One region of the Methylobacterium sp. J-118 genome, then DNA from elsewhere that is predicted to be linked to it. Evidence: predicted binding sites of a transcription regulator. Region 1 holds the regulator's gene; the other holds the start of a gene.
The links. The regulator LexA, encoded in region 1, represses DNA repair genes until DNA is damaged. The targets are predictions, from matches to a motif close to TGTTCNNNNTGTGTTCNG.
Positions count from the first base shown of each region.

Region 2: recA (recombinase RecA) is a predicted target of LexA. The motif match lies at 1,357-1,374, and genes of this name have one in related genera.

Region 1 is NZ_JBYQFA010000001.1:5,053,925-5,064,435, forward strand. Features, by position in the region: gene AC3IF3_RS24760 (DNA-3-methyladenine glycosylase family protein) at 395-1,273, opposite strand; gene gltA (citrate synthase) at 1,342-2,631, opposite strand; gene gltX (glutamate--tRNA ligase) at 2,867-4,294, opposite strand; gene AC3IF3_RS24775 (ComEC/Rec2 family competence protein) at 4,468-6,729, shown strand; gene lexA (transcriptional repressor LexA) at 6,723-7,457, opposite strand; gene AC3IF3_RS24785 (hypothetical protein) at 7,700-8,167, shown strand; gene AC3IF3_RS24790 (hypothetical protein) at 8,235-8,450, opposite strand; gene AC3IF3_RS24795 (NRAMP family divalent metal transporter) at 8,532-9,773, shown strand; gene fae (formaldehyde-activating enzyme) at 9,836-10,375, shown strand; gene AC3IF3_RS24805 (Uma2 family endonuclease) at 10,376-10,511, opposite strand, start outside.
Region 2 is NZ_JBYQFA010000001.1:4,421,543-4,432,053, forward strand. Features, by position in the region: gene cckA (cell cycle histidine kinase CckA) at 1-1,249, shown strand, start outside; gene recA (recombinase RecA) at 1,466-2,539, shown strand; gene rpsQ (30S ribosomal protein S17) at 2,824-3,087, opposite strand; gene rpmC (50S ribosomal protein L29) at 3,109-3,324, opposite strand; gene rplP (50S ribosomal protein L16) at 3,337-3,750, opposite strand; gene rpsC (30S ribosomal protein S3) at 3,762-4,508, opposite strand; gene rplV (50S ribosomal protein L22) at 4,519-4,905, opposite strand; gene rpsS (30S ribosomal protein S19) at 4,907-5,185, opposite strand; gene rplB (50S ribosomal protein L2) at 5,191-6,027, opposite strand; gene AC3IF3_RS21665 (50S ribosomal protein L23) at 6,053-6,349, opposite strand; gene rplD (50S ribosomal protein L4) at 6,346-6,966, opposite strand; gene rplC (50S ribosomal protein L3) at 6,966-7,703, opposite strand; gene rpsJ (30S ribosomal protein S10) at 7,754-8,062, opposite strand; gene tuf (elongation factor Tu) at 8,143-9,333, opposite strand; gene fusA (elongation factor G) at 9,392-10,511, opposite strand, start outside.

The sequences.
Region 1 (10,511 bases):
AGCCGGACGAGGATCCCAAAGGCGAAGTGTAGATCCGTCAGGCGATGAGGGCGCGGGTGGGACAGACCCCGTCTCAGTGCGAACGCTGGCCGAGCCAGAACGCGCCGAAGGCCAGCACGCCGCCACCAAATGGCACCGCGAGCAGGAGAAGGAACTGGGCTGTCGTCATGGGCGAAGATCCCGAAGCGGGTGCCGCACACCCCGATGTATGGCGCCATCCATGACCCCGCAAACAACCATGGTGATTGAACGCCGATGCGAACCGGTCCTCCGTCCTCATGAGCGCAGCGAAGTGACCCAGGGTTAGCGAAGCGATCCATCAGCGCGGGGCCGACTGGATCGCTTCGCTCCGCTCGCAAAGACGGCGGCGCCGAAGGGGGGATTGGCACCCCGATCACCGCCCCGTCACGGCCGCCTCGTCCGCCGCCCAGAGGTGCTGCGCCGCGTAAGCGCGGAACGGCCGCCACGCCTCGGCCAGGGCCAGAAGCTCGGCCGCGCTCGGCCGTCCGGTGGCCGTCGCGAGCGCCCGCAGCAGGCCGACATCGCCCACCGGCAGGGCGTCCGGCAGCTTGAGCGCCCGCATGGCGATGTACTGCGCCGTCCAGGGTCCGATCCCGCGGATCGCCGTGAAGCGCAGCACCGCGGCTTCCAGGGACTCGGCCGGGGCGAACAGGTCCCGGTCGGCCAGCGCCGCCGCGGCCAGCGCCCGGATCGCCGCGCCGCGGGCCCGCGGCATGTTGAGCGCCAGGGCGACATCCGCCTCGACCAGATCGGCCGGTGCGGGAAAGACGTGGGTCAGGCCGCCGAACGGCTCCGCGAGGGGCGTCCCGAAGGCCGCCACCATCTTCCCGGCGAGCCCGATCGCGGCGGCGACCGAGACCTGCTGGCCGAGGATCGCCCGACAGCCGGTCTCGAACGGGTCCCAGGCGCCGGGCAGGCGCAAGCCCGGCCGCGCCGCCACGAGCGGGGCCAGAACCGGATCCCGGGCCAGGCAGACGGCAATGGCGGCCGGGTCGGCGTCGCAATCGAACAGGCGGCACAGGCGCGCGGAGACCGCCGGCGCGTCGCCGGTCCCGACGCCGCGGAGCGTCGCCTGCAGGCAGCCGTCGCCGGACTCGACGGTCACGAGGCCGTGCCGCCCCGCGACGCGGATCGTGCGGGCGTAGGCCGCCGCAGGGTCGATCGTCTCGACGCCGGGGATCGCGCGCCTGGCCAGGAAGGCGCGGATCGCCGCCCAATCGTAGGGCGGCCGATAGGGCAGGCGAAGCTCGATCGCCTCCGCAAACGCGAAGGGCGGCCTCTCGGCCGCCCCGCTGCTCGTCGTCCGGGACAGGTCCAGCCTCAGCCGCGGGCGTCGACCGGCACGTAGTCGCGCTGGGCCGGGCCGACATAGAGCTGGCGCGGCCGGCCGATCTTCTGCATCGGGTCCTCGATCATCTCGGCCCACTGGGCGATCCAGCCGACCGTGCGCGCCACCGCGAACAGCACCGTGAACATGTCGGTGGGGAAGCCCATCGCCTTGAGGGTGATGCCCGAGTAGAAATCGATGTTCGGGTAGAGCTTCTTCTCAATGAAGTACTCGTCCTTGAGGGCGATCTGCTCCAGCTCCATGGCGACGTGGAGCAGCGGATCGTCGGTCTTGCCGAGCTCCTTGAGCACCTGGTGCGTGGTGCTCTGCATGATCCGGGCGCGCGGGTCGTAGTTCTTGTAGACCCGGTGGCCGAAGCCCATCAGGCGGAACGGATCGTTCTTGTCCTTGGCCTTGGCGACGTACTTGCCGACGTTCTCGGGGGTGCCGATCTCCATCAGCATCTTGAGCGCCGCCTCGTTGGCGCCGCCATGGGCGGGGCCCCACAGGCAGGCGATGCCGGCCGCGATGCAGGCGAAGGGGTTGGCGCCCGAGGAGCCCGCCAGACGCACCGTCGAGGTCGAGGCGTTCTGCTCGTGGTCGGCATGCAGGATGAAGATCTTGTCCAGCGCCCGGGCGAAGACCGGGTTGACCTCGTATTCCTCGCACGGCACCGCGTAACACATCCGCAGGAAGTTCGAGGTGTAGTCGAGATCGTTCTTCGGATAGACGAAGGGCTGGCCGATCGAGTATTTATAAGCCATCGCCGCCAGTGTCGGCATCTTGGCGATCATGCGGATCGACGCGATCATCCGCTGGCTCTCGTCGGTGATGTCGGTCGAGTCGTGGTAGAAGGCCGAGAGCGCCCCCACCGAGGCGACCATCACGGCCATCGGGTGCGCGTCGCGCCGGAAGCCGGTGAAGAACCGGTTCATCTGGTCGTGCACCATGGTGTGGCGCGTGACCCGGTAGTCGAAATCGGCCTTCTGGGCGGCGGTCGGCAGGCTGCCGAACAGCATCAGGTAGCAGGTCTCGAGGAAGTCGCCCTTCTCGGCGAGCTGCTCGATCGGGTAGCCGCGGTAGAGCAGCACGCCCTCGTCGCCGTCGATGTAGGTGATCTTCGATTCGCAACTCGCCGTCGAGGTGAAGCCCGGGTCGAAGGTGAAGGCGCCGGTCTGGGCGTAGAGCTTGCCGATATCGATGACGTCCGGCCCGATCGTCCCGGATTTCACCGGCAGCGCGATCGACTTGCCGTCCACGGTGATGGTGCTGGGTGCGCTCATGGATCGTGGACCCTTCTGTGGCGACGTGGCGGATGCCGGCCTCGGGCTGCCCGAGCCGGTCCCGGGGGCCTGAGCACCGCGCCGTATGCTGCGGGTGCTCACTGTCATGGGTTACCCAAACGGCACTGCAGCAGCAACGGGGTCGGTGACAACCGGACCCCGACGCCAAGCGAATTCGACCAAGCGAAATCCGGGCCGAAGGCCGCAGGTCCCATCCCGCACGCCGCGGAGACCCTCAGCCCTGCGGCGCTTGATCGCCGAGGCGGGCCAGGGTCTCGTCCCGGCCGAGCACCGCCATGACGTCGAACAGGGGCGGGGAGGTGGTCCGCCCCGTGAGCGCCGCCCGCAGGGGCTGGGCCACCTGCCCGAGCTTGCAGCCGGCCGTCTCGGCGTAGTGGCGCACGGCGTCCTCGGTCGAGGCCGCGCTCCAGTCGGACACCGCTTCGAGCACCGGGCGCACCCCGGCGAGGCGGGCGCGGCCCTCGTCGGAGAGGAGGGCGCGGGCCTTGTCGTCCAGCGTCAGGGGGCGCTGCGCGGTGAGATAATAGGCGCTGTCGAGGAGCTCGATCAGGGTCTTGGCCCGCTCCTTCAGGCCCGGCATGGCCTGGGTGAGCTTGTCCTTCAGCTCCGGCCGCAGGGGCGCCGCGAGGCCGCGCTCGGGCCCGACATTCGGCAGGATCGTCTCGATCGCCGCCACGAGGTCGGCATCGGCGCTGGAGCGGATGTAGAGCCCGTTGAGGTTGGCGAGCTTGGCGAAGTCGAACCGCGCCGCCGAGCGCCCCACCGACCCCAGATCGAAGGCCGAGACCATCTCCTCGGTGGAGAACACCTCCTGGTCGCCGTGGCTCCAGCCGAGCCGCACGAGGTAGTTGCGCAGGGCCGCCGGCAGGTAGCCGAGGTCGCGATAGGCCTCGACGCCGAGCGCCCCGTGGCGCTTCGACAGCTTCGCCCCGTCGGCCCCGTGGATCAGCGGGATATGGGCCATCTTCGGGATCGCCCAGCCCAGGGCCGAGAAGATCTGGCTCTGGCGCGCCGCGTTGGTGAGGTGGTCGTCGCCGCGGATGATCTGGGTGACGCCCATGTCGTGGTCGTCGACCACCACGGCGAGCATGTAGGTGGGCGTGCCGTCCGAGCGCAGAAGCACGAGGTCGTCCAGATCCTTGTTGGCCCAGGTCACCCGGCCCTGGACGGCGTCCTCCACCACGGTCTCGCCCTCCTGGGGCGCCCGCAGGCGGATCACCGGCTTGACCCCGGCGGGGGCCTCGGCCGGGTCGCGGTCGCGCCAGCGCCCGTCGTAGCGGGGCGCACGACCCTCGGCCCGGGCGGTCTCGCGCATCTGCGTGAGTTCCTCGGCGGTGGCGTAGCAATGATAGGCGCGGCCCGCGGCCAGCAGTTCCTCGGCCACCGCCCGGTGGCGCTCGGCCCGGGCGAACTGGAAGATCACGTCCCCGTCCCAATCGAGGCCGAGCCAGGTGAGGCCGTCGAGGATCGCGTCGATCGCGCCCTTGGTGGAGCGCTCCCGGTCGGTATCCTCGATGCGCAGCAGCATCCGGCCGCCCGTGTGGCGGGCATAGAGCCAGTTGAACAAAGCCGTGCGGGCCCCGCCGATATGCAGGTAGCCGGTGGGCGAGGGGGCGAAGCGCGTGACGACGGCTGAGGACATCGGTCCGGTGTGTTCGGGGGCGGGTCGGGAGGGGGCGCGAGGCGCGGCGCGGGGCTCGACACGGCGCCCTAGCACGAAGCGCCGGCTGTAGCACGGGCCGCCGGATGGGTTAAGAATCGGGCCGGGAATCGCTGGGCCGGCGTCGACAGATCGCGCGGATCGGGGCGGCGGCAATGCGGCGGATCGGCGCGAGGCTGGCGGGGGGCGTGCTGACGCGGGCCACCCCGCGCGCGGCGGCGCTCCCGGCGCTGCGCGACTGGGCCGCCGCGGGCCTCGCCCGGGAGGCCGAGCAGCGCCGCCTGTTCCCCTGGCTGGCGGTGGCCTTCGGCGCCGGGATCCTGGTCTATTTCGCGGCGGCGGACGGCGAGCCGGTCCTGGCCGCCCCGCTGATCGGGGCCGCCCTCGCCCTGGCGCCGGTGCCGGTCCTGGGCGCGCGGCCGGCGGCCCTGGCCCTGGCCCTGGCGGCGGCGGCCGCGTTCCTGGGCTTCGCGGCGGCGACCTGGCGGGTCGCGCAGGTGGACGCGCCGATCCTGGCCCGGACCACCATCGGGCCGCTCACCGGCATGGTCGAGGCGCTGGACGAGCGCGAGGTCGGCGCCCGGCTGGTGATCCGGGTGGAGAGTTTTGCCGGGCTCGCGCCGGAGCTGCGGCCGGCCCGGGTGCGGGTCTCGTTCCGCAAGACGCCGATCCCGCGGCCCGGGGAGTCCATCGCGGCGACCGCCCGGTTGCTGCCACCCCCGGAGGCGGCCCGGCCGGGGGGCTACGACTTCGCCCGGGACGCCTATTTCCAGGGCATCGGCGCGGTGGGCTCCCTGGTCGGCGCGGTCACGGTCCGGGCACCCGTGGAGCCGCCGCCCCTGCGCCTGCGCCTCGCCGCCCTGCTGGACGAGGCCCGCAACGCGCTGACCCGCCGGATCGCGGGGGCCGAGGGCGGCCAGGCGGGGGCGGTGGCGGCCGCCCTGGTGACGGGCAAGCGCGGGCTGATCGGCCCGGCCACCAACGATGCGCTGCGCGCCGCCGGCATCTACCACGTGGTCTCGATCTCGGGTCTCCACATGGTGCTGGCCGCCGGCGTCGTCTTCTGGCTGGTCCGGGCCGCCCTCGCCCTGGTCCCCCATTGCGCGCTGTTCTGGCCGATCAAGAAGATCGCAGCCGGCTTCGCCATGGTGGGGGTGAGCGCCTACTGCGCCTTCTCGGGCTGGGACATCGCCGCCGAGCGCTCGCTGATCATGACCCTGATCATGCTGGGCGCGATCCTCGCCGACCGGCCGGCCCTGTCGATGCGCAACCTCGCGCTGGCCGCCCTGATCGCCCTGGCGCGGGAGCCCGAAGGCCTGCTCGGCCCCAGCTTCCAGATGTCGTTCGGGGCGGTGGCCGGGCTGATCGCCTGCGCGCGGCTGATCGACGGGCGCCTCTTCGTCCGGCCCGGGGCGGGGCGGATCGGCCGGCTCGTCGGCACCGGGCTGTCGGCGGTCACCGGCACCCTGGCGACGACCCTGGTGGCGCAGGTCGCCACCGCGCCCTTCGCCACCTACCATTTCCAGACGGTCCAGCCGTTCGGCCTCGTCGGCAACGCACTGACCCTGCCGCTGGTCTCGCTGGTGGTGATGCCGTCCGCGGTCATCGGGATCCTGGCCTATCCCTTCGCCCTCGACCGGCCGGTCTGGTGGCTGATGGGGCAGGCGGTCGGCGGCATGCTGGCGATCTCCGCGTGGATCGCCGGGTTCGAGCGGGCGACCGTGGTGCTGCCGGCCTTCGGCACCGGCGCCCTGGCCGCGATGACGGCGGGCCTGCTGCTGGCGACGCTCCCGGCCTCGCGGCTGCGCTGGCTCGCCGTGCCGCCCCTCCTGCTCGGGCTCGGCCTCGCGGCCCTTCCGGACCGGCAGGACCTCTACGTCGACCGGCAGGGCTGGGGCGCGGCGGTGCGGGGGCCGGACGGCCGCCTGGCCGCCCTCGGCAGCCCCTCCGGCTTCGTGCTGGAACAATGGCTGAAGGCGGATGGCGACGGGCGCCGGCCCGACCGGGCGGCCAGAGCGGGGCCCGGCGGCCGCTGCGACCGGCTCGGCTGTACGACGCTTCTGCCGGACGGACGGGCGGTGGCCCTGATCCGGGACCGGCGCGCCTTCCCCGAGGATTGCGCCCGGGCCGCGGTGGTGATCACGAGTCTCACGGCGCCGCCGACCTGCACGGGGCCGCTGGTGATCGACCGCCGGGTCCTGGCGGCGCACGGCGCCGTCGCCCTGCGCGTCGACGGGGGCGGGTTCACGATGCGCGCGGCCCGCGGCGACGGACGGTCGCTGCCCTGGCGTCCGCGGGCGGCACCGCCGGCCGGCTCCGAGCCGGGGGCGGATCCCCCCGCCGAGGGAACCGGCGGCATGGCCTCATCCGAAGTGCCGCAAGCCCCGGCCGACGCCCCGGCGGAACCGCTTCAGTAGCGGCGCACGAGGCTGACGAGCCGGCCCTGGATCTGGACCCGGTCGGGACCGAGCACGCGGGTCTCATAGGCCGGGTTGGCGGCCTCGAGGGCGATCGAGGAGCCGCGGCGCCGCAGGCGCTTGAGCGTCGCCTCCTCGTCGTCGATCAGCGCCACGATGATGTCGCCGGTATTGGCGGTGTCCTGCTTGCGGATCACCACGAGGTCGCCGTCGAGGATTCCGGCCTCGACCATCGAATCGCCGCGCACCTCCAGGGCGTAGTGCTCGCCCCCGGCCAGGAAGTCCGGGGAGAGGGTGATGGCGTGGCTCTGGTTCTGGATCGCCGAGACCGGCGTACCCGCCGCGATCCGGCCCATCACGGGGATCGAGATGGCCCGGCCGCCGTCGTCGATCATCCGGGTCGCCGCCGGCTGGGACGGCTGGGACGGCTGCCTGGACTTGCCGCCCTCGACCACGCTCGGGGTGAAGCGGCGCGGCTCGGGGGCGGGGGCCGGGGTCGGCGACTGGTGCAGGCTCTCGGGGATGCGGATCACCTCGATGGCGCGCGCCCGGTTCGGGAGGCGGCGCAGGAAACCGCGCTCCTCCAGGGCCGTGATCAGCCGGTGGATGCCCGATTTCGACTTCAGGTCGAGGGCGTCCTTCATCTCGTCGAAGGACGGGGGAACGCCGCATTCCTGCATGCGGCTCTGGATGAACCGCAGAAGGTCCAGCTGCTTGCGCGTGAGCATCGAAGGGGGCCTCGCGGCTTGGCGGACCGCCCCGGGGCGGCCGCTGAAACAAATCGCGAACACGTTAAACGTTCCGCAAGTGTTCCGCAAGCGTAATACGGCCACGCTCGTGTCCCGGCGGCAGAGGCGGGGCACAAACGCATTGACGGCACAAGCGGAGCCGTTTCAATGCACCCGGGCGCCCCGCCGGACAAGACCGGCGGCTCCGGCGGCGGGTCGGTATCGGGCTGGGAATGACGAGGATGCGACAGCTCGCGGCGCCAGGGTCCATCCGTTTCGCCCTGGGCGTCGCCCTCCTGGGCTCGGCACTCGCCGGCTGCACCACCGGCTTCTCGTACATCTCGCGGAACTACGTGGCGCTCACCCCCCAGGTGGTGACGATCGGCTGCAAGGAGCCCTACGAGGTCTACGACAACCGGCAGCTGCGCCGGATGCTGATCGTCTCGAACGCCCTGCGCGAATATGCCGGCTGCAACCTGAGCGAGGTCCGGATCGATCCCGAGCCGGAGGCGACCCGGGTCAAGCGCTTCCGCACCGCCGCCCGCGCCTATCTCGACGAGACCGTGCGGGAGGAGTGCCGGGTCACCGGCGAGACCGTGTTCGATCCGCTGAAGACCGAGTTCGCCTATGCCTGCGACGCGCCGGTCGAGAGGCGGGGCACGGTGGTGCCGCGCCTGCCCGGCCGCAATCCGGGCCCCGCCCAGCGCTGATCCGCCGGGCCGGAGGGGTCCGGCGTCCCTGACCCGCCGGCCGGGACACCGGTGCCGGGGGGATGCGTCAGGCATCCGGCTTCGGGAAGGTGCGCTCGGTGGCGTCGCCGGCCGCCGCCAGCAGGGCGCGCGCGAAGGCCCGGGCCTCGGCCCGGTCCAGCACGATCGCGGCGGTGACCGGCCCGCCCCCGAGATCCGACAGGGCGAGTTCCAGCCGCACCCCCTCGGGCACGGCGCTCGCCTGCAGGCTCCAGCCCGGCCCCCGTTCCGCGCTCTCCGCCATCGCTCAACCCTCCCGGTGCGCCCCGGGAAAACGCCGCAGGCTCCCGCCGGAACTGCCCCGGCCCGGGACTGTTCCCGAGCCGTGCCAAGCGCTTCCCTGCCCCGCCTCGCGGCGTTCCTCAAGACTGCGGGCCCCGGACTCGTGGTGATGCTCGCCGACACCGATGTCGGAAGCCTCATCACGGCGGCCCAGAGCGGCGCCCGTTGGGGCTACTCGCTGCTGCTCCTGCAGATCCTGCTGGTGCCGATCCTCTACGTCGTCCAGGAGCTGACGGTGCGGCTCGGGACCGCCACCGGCCGCGGCCACGGCGAGCTGATCCGGGCGCATTACGGGCCGGTCTGGGCCTGGATTTCCTTTGGCGGCCTCGTGGTCGCCGGGATCGGCGCCATCGTCACGGAATTCTCCGGCATCGCCGGCATCGGCGACCTGTTCGGGGTGCCGCGGCTCGTGAGCCTCGGCCTGCCGGCCGCCCTGCTGCTCGGCCTCGTGTTCACCGGGAGCTACCGGCGGGTCGAGAGGGTGGCGATCGCGGTCGGCCTGTTCGAGCTGGTCTTCATCGGGCTCGCCGTGGCGGCGCGGCCGGATCCGGGGGCGATCGTGGCATCCTTCGCCCACATGCCGCTCGGCGACGGCCAGTACCGAGTCCTGATCGCCGCCAATATCGGCGCGGTGATCATGCCGTGGATGATCTTCTACCAGCAATCGGCGATCGTCGACAAAGGCCTCGGCTGGGACCACGCCAGGCGCTCGCGGCTCGACACGCTCCTGGGCGCGGTGATCTCGCAATGCGTGATGGGCGCGATCCTGATCGCGGCGGCCGCCACGATCGGCAAGGCCGGGCAGGGCACGAAGGACGGTCTGCAGACCGTGGGCGACCTCGCGGGGGCCTTCACGCCGGCCCTCGGGCCGTGGCTCGGTCAGGTGGTGTTCGGGGTCGGGATCATCGCGGCGGCCTTCGTGGCGCTGAACGTCGTGGCCCTGGCCCTCGCCTGGGGTTTTGGCGATGTGACGGGCAAGCCGCATTCCCTGGAGCAATCGCCCCGGGAGGCGCCGGCCTTCTACGGCGCCTTCGCGCTGGTGGTGGCGGCCGGCGCGGTGTCCGTGCAGCTCGTGCCGAATCTCGTGGCGCTCAACATCGCGGTCGAGGTGATGAACGCCCTGCTCCTGCCGCTCGCGCTCGGCCTCCTCATCCTGCTCGCCACCCGGGCCCTGCCGGAGGGGAAGCGCGTGGACGGCGCCTACAAGTGGGTGGTCTACGCCGTCTCGGGCCTCACGATCGCCTTCGCGATGGTCGGCGTGCTCGACGGGATCGGCCTGCTCTGACCCGATTGACGCGGGCGGCGCGATGATGTCTCCCGCGGGCTCCGATCAGGTGGAGTCGAGACATGCAAGAGATCTGGTTCCGTACGGGCGAGGCCACGGTGCTGGCGGCCGAGGGCCAGTACACCGACGCCATGCCGGAGGTGCTGATCGGTTCCGTGCGCGGGCCGGTGGGCCAGGCCTTCGCCTCGATGATGGGGCAGGTCCAGGGCCACACCCGGATGTTCGTGGTGCGCGACCTCAATCAGCTGGTGCGCCCGGCCACGATGATGACCACCAAGGTCACGATCCACACGGCCGAGTATGCCGAGCTCCTCGGCGGCGTGGTCCAGGCGGCCACCGGCGACGCGATCGTGGACTGCATCATCGAGGGCATCCTGCCCAAGGACGGCCTCGACGAGCTGTGCATGATCATCATGATCTGGCTCGATCAGCGCTGCGCCGAGGACGACAACCTCGACCAGAAGGACCTCTACAGGACCAACTACGAGGCGACGAAGCTCGCCATCGCCCGCGCCCTCAAGGGCGAGCCGACGGTGGACGAGCTGATCGCCAATCGGAAGACCGTGAAGCATTACGCGCTGGACGGCGTGATCGAGTACTGATCAGCCCTGCGCAACGGGCGTGTGGACGTAGAGGTCGGCCACCGCGCAGTCGAGGCCGAAGCCGGGGAGGACCAGACGGTCGTCCCCGGTCAGGCGGGTGCGGGTCCAGGTCTCTCGGGTTCGCGCCGATAGGGTC
Region 2 (10,511 bases), 630 kb from region 1:
CCAAAAGATGAACGCCGTGGGCCAGCTCGCGGGCGGCATCGCCCACGACTTCAACAACGTGCTGCAGGCGATCATCGGCTATTCGGACCTGCTGCTGGCGAGCCACCGGCCGACCGATCCGGCCTTCCAGGACATCATGCAGATCAAGCAGAACGCCAACCGGGCGGCGGGCCTCGTCCGCCAGCTCCTGGCGTTCTCCCGCCGCCAGACCCTGCGGCCGGAGGTGATGAATGTCGGGGAGGCGCTCTCGGAACTGACCCTCCTGCTCAAGCGCCTGCTCGGCGAGCGGGTCGCCCTGGAGCTGAAGCACGGCCGCGAGGTCTGGCCCGTGAAGGCCGACGTCAACCAGTTCGAGCAGGTGATCGTGAATCTCGCGGTCAACGCCCGGGATGCGATGCCGGAGGGCGGCAAGCTGGTGATCCGCACCGAGAACGTCACCGATCCGGGGCCGGCCTCGGCGGTCGAGGGGCGCGGCGGGGCACCGACGGGCGACCACGTGCTGATCGAGGTCCGCGACACCGGCCAGGGCATCCCCCCCGAGCTGATGGAGAAGATCTTCGAGCCGTTCTTCACCACCAAGGAGATCGGCAAGGGTACGGGGCTGGGGCTCTCGACGGTGTTCGGCATCGTCAAGCAATCCGGCGGCACCATCGACGTGCAATCGACGATGGGGTCGGGCACGGCCTTCCGCATCTACCTGCCGCGCCACGTCCCCGTGGCCGAGCCGGAGGAGGTGCCGCCGCCGGTCGCGGCCCTGCCGCGGACCGGACCGTTCACGGCGCCGGAGCAGGGCGGGCGCGGCGACGCCGGCGTGGCCGCCGGCGACCCGTCCGGCAAGCCCGACAGGCCCGCACCGCGCAAGCCCGCCGCCGACCATACGGGGCAGGGAATCATCCTGCTCGTGGAGGACGAGGATCCGGTGCGGGCGGTCAACAGCCGGGCCCTCTCGGCCCGCGGCTACACGGTGCTGGAGGCGGCCTCGGGCCTGGAAGCCCTGGCGATCGTCCGCGAGGGCGCCCAGCCGATCGACCTCGTGGTCTCCGACGTGGTCATGCCCGAGATGGACGGCCCGACACTCCTGCGGGAGGTGCGCAAGCACCAGCCCGACCTGAAGGTGATCTTCGTCTCCGGCTACGCCGAGGACGCCTTCCGCAAGAACCTGCCGGAGGGCGAGACCTTCAACTTCCTGCCCAAGCCGTTCAGCCTGAAGCAGCTCGTCGAGACCGTGAAGAAGACCATGGCCGATTGAGGGGGAGGGCGCAGGGCCGGGAACGGCCCGGCGCGGTTCGCCGCGGTGGAGAACCGGCGCATCGCCGGCATCGCGGCGACATCGCCATCGTCGCGCCCTTGCAAAAATAGAACAAAACGGGCACAAAGACGCGGTGTTGCCGCGCGTTGTGAATGGCGCCCAACCCCTTCATAAGGAGCCCGCCAGATGGCCCAGCCCGCATTGAAAGTGGCCGACATGCCCCCCGTGGACAAGGATAAGGACAAGGACAAGTCCAAGGCGATCGACGCCGCCCTGTCCCAGATCGAGCGCGCCTTCGGCAAGGGCTCGATCATGCGGCTCGGTAAGAACGACAAGGTGCAGGAGGTCGAGACGATCTCCACCGGCTCGCTGGGGCTCGACATCGCGCTCGGCGTCGGCGGCCTTCCCCGCGGACGGGTGGTCGAGATCTACGGCCCCGAATCGTCCGGCAAGACGACCCTGGCGCTCCACACCATCGCGGAAGCCCAGAAGAAGGGCGGCGTCTGCGCCTTCATCGACGCGGAGCACGCCCTCGACCCGGTCTATGCCCGCAAGCTCGGCGTCAATCTCGACGACCTGCTGATCTCCCAGCCCGACACGGGCGAGCAGGCCCTCGAGATCACCGACACGCTGGTGCGCTCCGGCGCCATCGACGTGCTGGTGGTCGATTCGGTGGCCGCGCTGACCCCGCGGGCCGAGATCGAGGGCGAGATGGGCGAGAGCCAGCCCGGCCTCCAGGCGCGGCTGATGAGCCAGGCCCTGCGAAAGCTCACCGGTTCGATCTCGCGCTCGAACTGCATGGTGATCTTCATCAACCAGATCCGGATGAAGATCGGCGTGATGTACGGCAGCCCGGAGACCACCACGGGCGGCAACGCCCTGAAGTTCTACGCCTCGGTGCGCCTCGACATTCGCCGCATCTCGACCCTGAAGGACCGCGACGAGGCGATCGGCAACCAGGTCCGCGTCAAGGTGGTGAAGAACAAGGTCGCCCCGCCGTTCAAGCAGGTCGAGTTCGACATCATGTTTGGCGAGGGCGTGTCGAAGGTCGGCGAGCTCATCGACCTCGGTGTGAAGGCCGGGATCGTCGAGAAGTCCGGGGCCTGGTTCTCGTACAACAGCCAGCGCCTCGGCCAGGGCCGCGAGAACTCGAAGGGCTTCCTGCGCGACAACCCGAAGATCGCAGCCGAGATCGAGACCTCGATCCGGCAGAACTCGGGACTCGTCGCCGAGAAGATCCTTGAGAACGCCGCGCCGACGCCGGACGAGCTCGACGAGGGCGAGGCTTAAGCCGCGCCGCCGCCAGTCCGAGAGGATCGCGGCAGAGTCAACGACGCGAACGCTATGCCGGCCCCGGAGCCTCTCCGGGGCCGTTTGCGTCAGACGCGTCCCGGTCCGCGCGCGCGCCGGTCACCGTGCTGCGCTCGCGATGACGGAGCGCGCGACATCCGGACCGTCACCGACGGCGCAAACGCGAAAGCCCCGCATCGCCGCGAGGCTTCCACCGATCGCTTCCCGAGAGCCTTCGCGGGACCAGAATGCATCGGGCCACCCGCGACCCGACCCCGTCCGGATCAGGCAGCTTCGCCGGCCTCAGCCTGGGCGGCCTCGCCTTCGACCAGCTTCCAGGTCTTGGTCTTCGAGAACGGACGGCACTCCTCGATGAACACCGTCTGCCCGACCTTGGCGACATTCGCCTCGTCATGGGCGTGGTAGTTCTTCGAGCGGCGCACGGTCTTCTTCATCACCGGGTGCGTGAAGCGGCGCTCCACCTTCACCACGATGGTCTTCTCGCCCTTGTCGCTGACGACGGTGCCCTGCAGGACGCGCTTCGGCATGATGTTCTCCTAAGCCCTTCGTCAGCTCTTGGCCGCCTGCAGCGTCTTCGAACGCTGCAGGGTGCGGACGCGGGCGATGTCGCGGCGAACCTCACGGACGCGGGCGACGTTCTCGAGCTGGCCGGTGGCCCCCTGGAAGCGCAGGTTGAACTGCTCCTTCTTGAGGTTCAGCAACTCGTCGTTCAACTGATCCGGCGACAACGCCTTGAGATCAGACACTCTCTGGGTCGACTTCACGATAGCCTCCGTTCAGTCGGCGATGCGTTGGACGACCCGCGTGCGGATCGGGAGCTTCGCGGCACCAAGGCGAAGCGCCTCCTTGGCGATGGCCTCGGCGACGCCGTCGACCTCGAACATGATCCGGCCGGGATGCACCCGGGCGGCCCAATAGTCCGGGGCGCCCTTGCCGGAGCCCATGCGGACCTCGGTCGGCTTCGAGGAGACCGGCACATCCGGGAACACCCGGATCCAGACGCGGCCCTGGCGCTTCATCTCGCGGGTGATCGCGCGGCGGGCCGCCTCGATCTGGCGGGCGGTGACGCGCTCGGGCTCCACCGCCTTCAGGCCGAACTGGCCGAAGTTCAGCTCGAAGCCGCCCTTGGCCGCACCGTGAATGCGGCCCTTGAACTGCTTGCGGAAGCGGGTCTTTTTCGGTTGCAGCATGGCTTCCTACCTTACGCGTGCTCGCGCTCGCGGCGTCCGCGCTCGCGGCCGCCCTCGCCATCGCGCTCGCGGCGCCCGCCGGAGCGGCCGCCCTCTTCCTGGGCCTTCTTGTCCTGGGCCATCGGGTCGTGCTCGAGGATCTCGCCCTTGAACACCCACACCTTGATGCCGCAGGTCCCGTAGGTCGTGAACGCCGTGGCGGTCCCGTAATCCACGTCCGCGCGCAGGGTGTGCAGCGGGACGCGGCCCTCGCGGTACCATTCCTGGCGGGCGATCTCGGCGCCGCCGAGACGGCCCGAGCAGTTGATCCGGATGCCCTCGGCGCCCAGACGCATCGCCGACTGGACGGCGCGCTTCATGGCCCGCCGGAAGGCGACGCGGCGCTCGAGCTGCTGGGCGATCGAGTCAGCCACCAGGGTGGCGTCGATCTCGGGCTTGCGCACCTCGACGATGTTGATGGTCACGTCGGCCTTGGTCATGGTGCCGACGAGCTTGCGCAGCTTCTCGATATCCGCGCCCTTCTTGCCGATCACCACGCCCGGACGGCCCGAGTGGATGGTGACGCGGCACTTCCGGTGCGGTCGCTCGATGACGATCTTGGAGACCGCCGCCTGCTTGAGCTGCTTCATGAGGGCGGCGCGGATCGCGACGTCCTCGTGCATGAGCTTCGCGTAGTCGCCCTTGGTGGCGAACCAGCGGGAATCCCAGGTCCGGTTGATACCGAGCCGGAGACCGATCGGATTGACTTTCTGGCCCATCAGATCCTCCTCAGGCCGCTTCGGCCTGGCGGACTTCGCGAACCACGATGGTGAGGTTCGAGAAGGGCTTCAGGATACGCGCGCCGCGGCCGCGGGCGCGGGCGTGAAAGCGCTTGAGAACCAGCGCCTTGCCCACGAAGGCCTGGGAGACGACGAGGTCGTCTACGTCCAGATCGTGGTTGTTCTCGGCGTTCGCGATGGCGCTCTCGAGGCACTTCTTGACCTCGGTGGAGATCCGCTTGCGCGAGAACTGCAGGTCGGCCAACGCGGTGTCGACCTTCTTGCCGCGGATCATCTGCGCCACGAGGTTGAGCTTCTGCGGGCTGACGCGCAGCATGCGCGCGACCGCCTTGGCCTCGTTCTCGGGGAGCGCGCGGGGGGTGGCTTGCTTGCCCATCTCAGCGCCTCTTCGCCTTCTTGTCGGCCGCGTGGCCCGGGAAGGTGCGGGTCGGCGAGAATTCGCCGAACTTGTGCCCGACCATTTCCTCGGTGACGTAGACCGGGATGTGCTTCTGCCCGTTGTGCACACCGAAGGTGAGCCCGACGAACTGCGGGAGGATCGTGGAGCGGCGGCTCCAGATCTTGATGACCTCGGAGCGCGAGGAGCCCCGCGCCGCCTCGGCCTTCTTGAAGAGGTAGCCGTCGACGAACGGCCCCTTCCAGAGAGAGCGTGCCATAGCGATTACTTCTTGCGGTTGTGGCGGCTGGACAGGATGAACACGTCGGTCCGCTTGTTGGACCGGGTCTTCTTCCCCTTGGTGGGCACGCCCCAGGGCGTGACCGGGTTGCGGCCGCCCGATGTGCGACCCTCGCCGCCGCCGTGCGGGTGATCCACCGGGTTCATAGCCACGCCGCGGTTATGCGGGCGCTTGCCGAGCCACCGGTTGCGCCCGGCCTTGCCGAGCGAGATGTTCATGTGGTCCGGGTTCGAGACCGCGCCCACGCTGGCGAAGCACTGGCCGTGGACCAGGCGCTGCTCGCCGGAATTCAGGCGGAGCGTCACGTAGCCCTGGTCGCGGCCCACGATCTGCGCGTAGTTGCCGGCCGAGCGGGCGATCGCGCCGCCCTTGCCGATCTTCAGCTCGATGTTGTGGACGATGGTGCCCACCGGCATCGAGCCGACCGGACCGGCATTGCCCGGCTTGATGTCGACACCCTCGCCGGCCACGACCTTGTCGCCCGGCTGCAGCCGCTGCGGGGCCAGGATGTAGCTCTGCTTCCCATCGGGGAAGTTGATCAGCGCGATGAACGCCGTGCGGTTCGGATCGTACTCGATCCGCTCCACGGTCGCGACGACACCGAGCTGCTCGCGACGCTTGAAGTCGACGTTGCGCAGCACGCGCTTGTGGCCACCGCCGCGGAAGCGGACGGTAATCCGGCCAAGGTTGTTCCGGCCGCCGGAGGACGACTTGCCCTCCGTCAGCGCCTTCACCGGCTTGCCCTTGTAGAGCTCACGGCGGTCGACGAGCACGAGCTGGCGCAGGCTCGGCGTGACCGGTTTGAATGTCTTCAAGGCCATCGGCTTGGATCCCTAAAACCCGTCCTCAGAGCCCGGTCGTGACGTCGATCGTGTGGCCCTCGGCCAGGGTCACAATCGCCTTCTTCACGTCGGAGCGCTGTCCGCGGAGTCCGCGGAAAATCTTCTTCTTTCCCTTGGTGACAAGGGTGTTCACGGCCGTGACCTTCACGTCGAACAGCTTCTCCACCGCCTCCTTGATCTGAGGCTTGGTCGCCTTGGGGGCGACCCGGAAGACAACCTTGTTCTGCTCGGTCAGGTTCGTCGCCTTCTCGGTGATGACCGGGGAGACGATGATGTCGTAGTGGCGCAGATCGGCACTCATTTGAAACGCTCCTCCAGCGCGTCGACGGCGGCCTTGGTCAGGACGAGCGTGTCGCGGCGCAGGATGTCGTAGACGTTGATGCCCTGCACGGGCAGCACGTCGATCTGCGGGATGGCGCGGGCGGCCCGGCCGAAGTTCACGTCGACCTCGGCACCGCCGATGATCAGCGCGTTGGAGAGGCCCATCTTGCCGAAGCGCTCGACGAGACCCTTGGTCTTGTGATCCTCGATCTTGATGTCGTCGACGACGATCAGGGTCGAGGCCTTGGCCTTGGCCGAGAGGGCGTGACGCAGAGCCAGCGCCCGGACCTTCTTGGGCAGGTCGTGGCTGTGGTCGCGAACGACCGGACCGAAGGCCCGGCCGCCGCCGCGGAACTGCGGAGCCGAGGCCGCGCCGTGGCGGGCGTTGCCGGTGCCCTTCTGCTTGTACAGCTTCTTGCGGGTCCGGTTCACAGCCGAGCGGTTCTTCACGGCATGGGTGCCGGCCCGGCGCTTGGCCAGCTGCCAGCGGACCATGCGCTGAAGGAGGTCGGCCCGCGGCTCAAGGCCGAAGATGTCCTCGTTCAGCTCGACCGAACCGGCGCCGGCGCCGTCGAGGGTGGTGATATCGAGCTTCATCAGGCGGTCTCCTCAGCCGCAGGGGCCTCGGGGGCAGTCTGGGCGGACTCGGGGGCAGCGCCGTTCTCACGGAACTTGCCCGGCAGCGGCACGTCGGCGGGGAGCTTGCGCTTCACCGCGTCGCGGATCTGGATCCAGCCGCCGGCGACGCCCGGAACCGCGCCCTCGACCAGGATCAGGCCGCGCTCGGGATCGGTGCGCACCACGCGCAGGTTCTGGGTCGTGACCCGCTCGACACCGAGGTGACCCGGCATCTTCTTGTTCTTGAAGGTCTTGCCCGGATCCTGACGGCCGCCGGTCGAACCGATCGACCGATGCGAGATCGAAACGCCGTGGGTGGCGCGCAAGCCGCCGAAGTTCCAGCGCTTGATGCCGCCCGCGAAGCCCTTACCGGTGGTGGTGCCGGTGACATCCACGAACTGGCCGGGGATGAAGTGGTCCGCGGTGATCTCCGCGCCGACCGGGATCAGCGCGTCCTCTGACACGCGGAACTCGGCCAGCTTCTTCTTCGGCTCGACCTTGGCGACCGCGAATCGGCCCCGCTCGGCGGCCGAGACGTTCTTGACCTTGGCCTTGCCGACGCCGACCTGCAGCGCGACATAGCCGTTCTTCTCGACGGTGCGGTGGGCAACCACCTGGCATTGATCGATCTTGAGCACGGTGACGGGGACATGTTCCCCCGCGTCCGTAAAGACGCGGGTCATCCCGACCTTCTGTGCGATGACGCCTGAGCGCATAGGTGTCTCCCTCGCGCGATGAAACGGTAAGCTCTAAGTCCCGGCGGGACTCAGAGCTTGATCTCCACGTCCACGCCGGCGGCGAGGTCGAGCTTCATCAGCGCGTCCACGGTCTGCGGCGTCGGATCGACGATATCGAGCACACGCTTGTGCGTGCGCATCTCGAACTGCTCGCGCGACTTCTTGTCGATGTGCGGCGAGCGGTTGACGGTGAACTTCTCGATATGCGTCGGAAGCGGGATCGGGCCCCGGATGGTCGCGCCGGTGCGCCGGGCCGTGGAGACGATCTCCTTGGTCGACGCATCGAGGATGCGGTGATCGAACGCCTTCAGGCGGATGCGGATGTTCTGACCGTTCATGTTCCTGGAACCTTGAGAGGGACGGCGGGGAGTGCGGAGGCAAGCCCCCGCCGCGCCCTGCTAAGGATGCTTCTCTGCTATCAATCGTTGATGGCGGCGACGACGCCGGCGCCGACGGTGCGGCCGCCCTCGCGGATGGCGAAGCGCAGCTTCTCCTCCATGGCCACCGGCACGATCAGCACCACGTCCATGGTCACGTTGTCGCCCGGCATCACCATCTCGGTGCCCTCCGGCAGGGTCACGATCCCGGTCACGTCCGTCGTGCGGAAGTAGAATTGCGGCCGGTAGTTCGTGAAGAACGGCGTGTGCCGCCCGCCCTCTTCCTTGGTCAGGATGTAGGCCTCGGCCTTGAACTTGGCGTGCGGCTTCACCGAACCCGGCTTGCACACGACCTGGCCGCGCTCCACGTCCTCGCGCTTCGTGCCGCGCAGCAGCACGCCGACGTTGTCGCCCGCCTGGCCCTGGTCGAGCAGCTTGCGGAACATCTCCACGCCGGTCACCGTCGTGGTCTGCGTGTCGCGGATGCCGACGATCTCCACCGTCTCGCCGACCTTCACGATCCCGCGCTCGACCCGGCCCGTCACCACCGTGCCGCGCCCCGAGATCGAGAACACGTCCTCGATCGGCATCAGGAACGGCAGGTCGATCGGCCGCTCCGGCTGCGGGATGTAGCTGTCGACGGTGGCCATCAGCGCCAGCACCGCCTCCTTGCCGATCTTGGGCTCCTTGTCCTCCAGCGCCATCAGCGCCGAGCCCTTGGTGATCGGGATGTCGTCGCCCGGGAAGTCGTACTTCGACAGGAGCTCGCGCACCTCGAGCTCGACCAGCTCCAGCAGCTCCTCGTCGTCGACCATGTCGACCTTGTTGAGGAACACCACCAGCGCCGGGACGCCGACCTGGCGGGCCAGCAGGATGTGCTCGCGGGTCTGCGGCATCGGGCCGTCGGCCGCCGACACCACCAGGATCGCGCCGTCCATCTGCGCCGCCCCGGTGATCATGTTCTTCACGTAGTCGGCGTGGCCGGGGCAATCGACGTGGGCGTAGTGCCGGTTGGCCGTCTCGTACTCCACGTGCGCCGTCGAGATCGTGATCCCGCGCGCCTTCTCCTCCGGCGCCTTGTCGATCTGGTCGTAGGCCGTGAACGTCGCCCCGCCCGTCTCGGCCAGGACCTTCGTGATCGCCGCCGTCAAAGACGTCTTGCCGTGATCCACGTGCCCGATCGTGCCGATGTTGCAGTGCGGCTTGGTGCGAGCGAACTTTTCCTTGCCCATCAGAGCCTCCTAAATTCGAATTCGTGTTGCGGATGAAGAGATGTCTAGGCGTAAAACCTTAGGCGTACTTGGCGATGACCTTGTCGGCCTCACCGCGCGGCACCTCTTCGTAGTGGTCGAACTGCATCGTGAAGTTGGCGCGGCCCTGGGAGAAGGAGCGCAGCTGGTTCACGTAGCCGAACATGTTGGCCAGCGGCACCATCGCGTTGATGACGTTGGCGTTGCCGCGCATGTCCTGGCCCTGGATCTGGCCGCGGCGGGAGTTCAGATCGCCGATGACCGAACCGGTGTATTCCTCCGGCGAGACGACCTCGACCTTCATCACCGGCTCGAGCAGCACCGAGCCGCCCTTCTGCAGGGCTTCGCGGAAGGCGGCGCGGGAGGCGATCTCGAAGGCCAGCGCCGACGAGTCGACGTCGTGATAGGCACCGTCGATCAGTTCGACCTTCACGTCGACCACCGGGAAGCCGGCGAGCACGCCCGCGCCCAGGACTGAGTTCAGGCCCTTCTCGACGCCGGGGATGTACTCCTTCGGCACCGCGCCGCCGACGATCTTCGACTCGAAGGCGAAGCCGGCGCCCGGCTCGTTCGGCTCGACCACGAACTTCACGCGAGCGAACTGGCCGGTACCGCCGGTCTGCTTCTTGTGCGTGTAGTCAATCTCCTGACGGCGGGTCAGCTTCTCGCGATAGGCCACCTGCGGCTGGCCGATATTCGCGTCGACCTTGTAGGTACGGCGCAGGATGTCGACCTTGATGTCCAGGTGGAGCTCGCCCATCCCCTTAAGGATGGTCTGGCCCGATTCCTGGTCGGTGGAGACGCGGAACGACGGATCCTCGGCGGCGAGCTTCGCCAGCGCGATACCGAGCTTCTCCTGATCTGCCTTCGACTTGGGCTCGACGGCGATCTCGATGACGGGCTCGGGGAACTCCATCTTCTCGAGGATGACAGCCTTCTGCGGATCGCAGAGGGTGTCGCCCGTGCGGGTATCCTTGAGGCCGGCCAGGGCGACGATGTCGCCGGCGAAGGCCTCCTTGATGTCCTCACGGTTGTTGGCGTGCATCAGGAGCATGCGGCCGACGCGCTCCTTCTTGTCGCGCGAGGAGTTGAGCACGTTGGCGCCCGAATCGACCTTGCCCGAATACACGCGGCAGAAGGTGATCGTACCGACGTGGGGA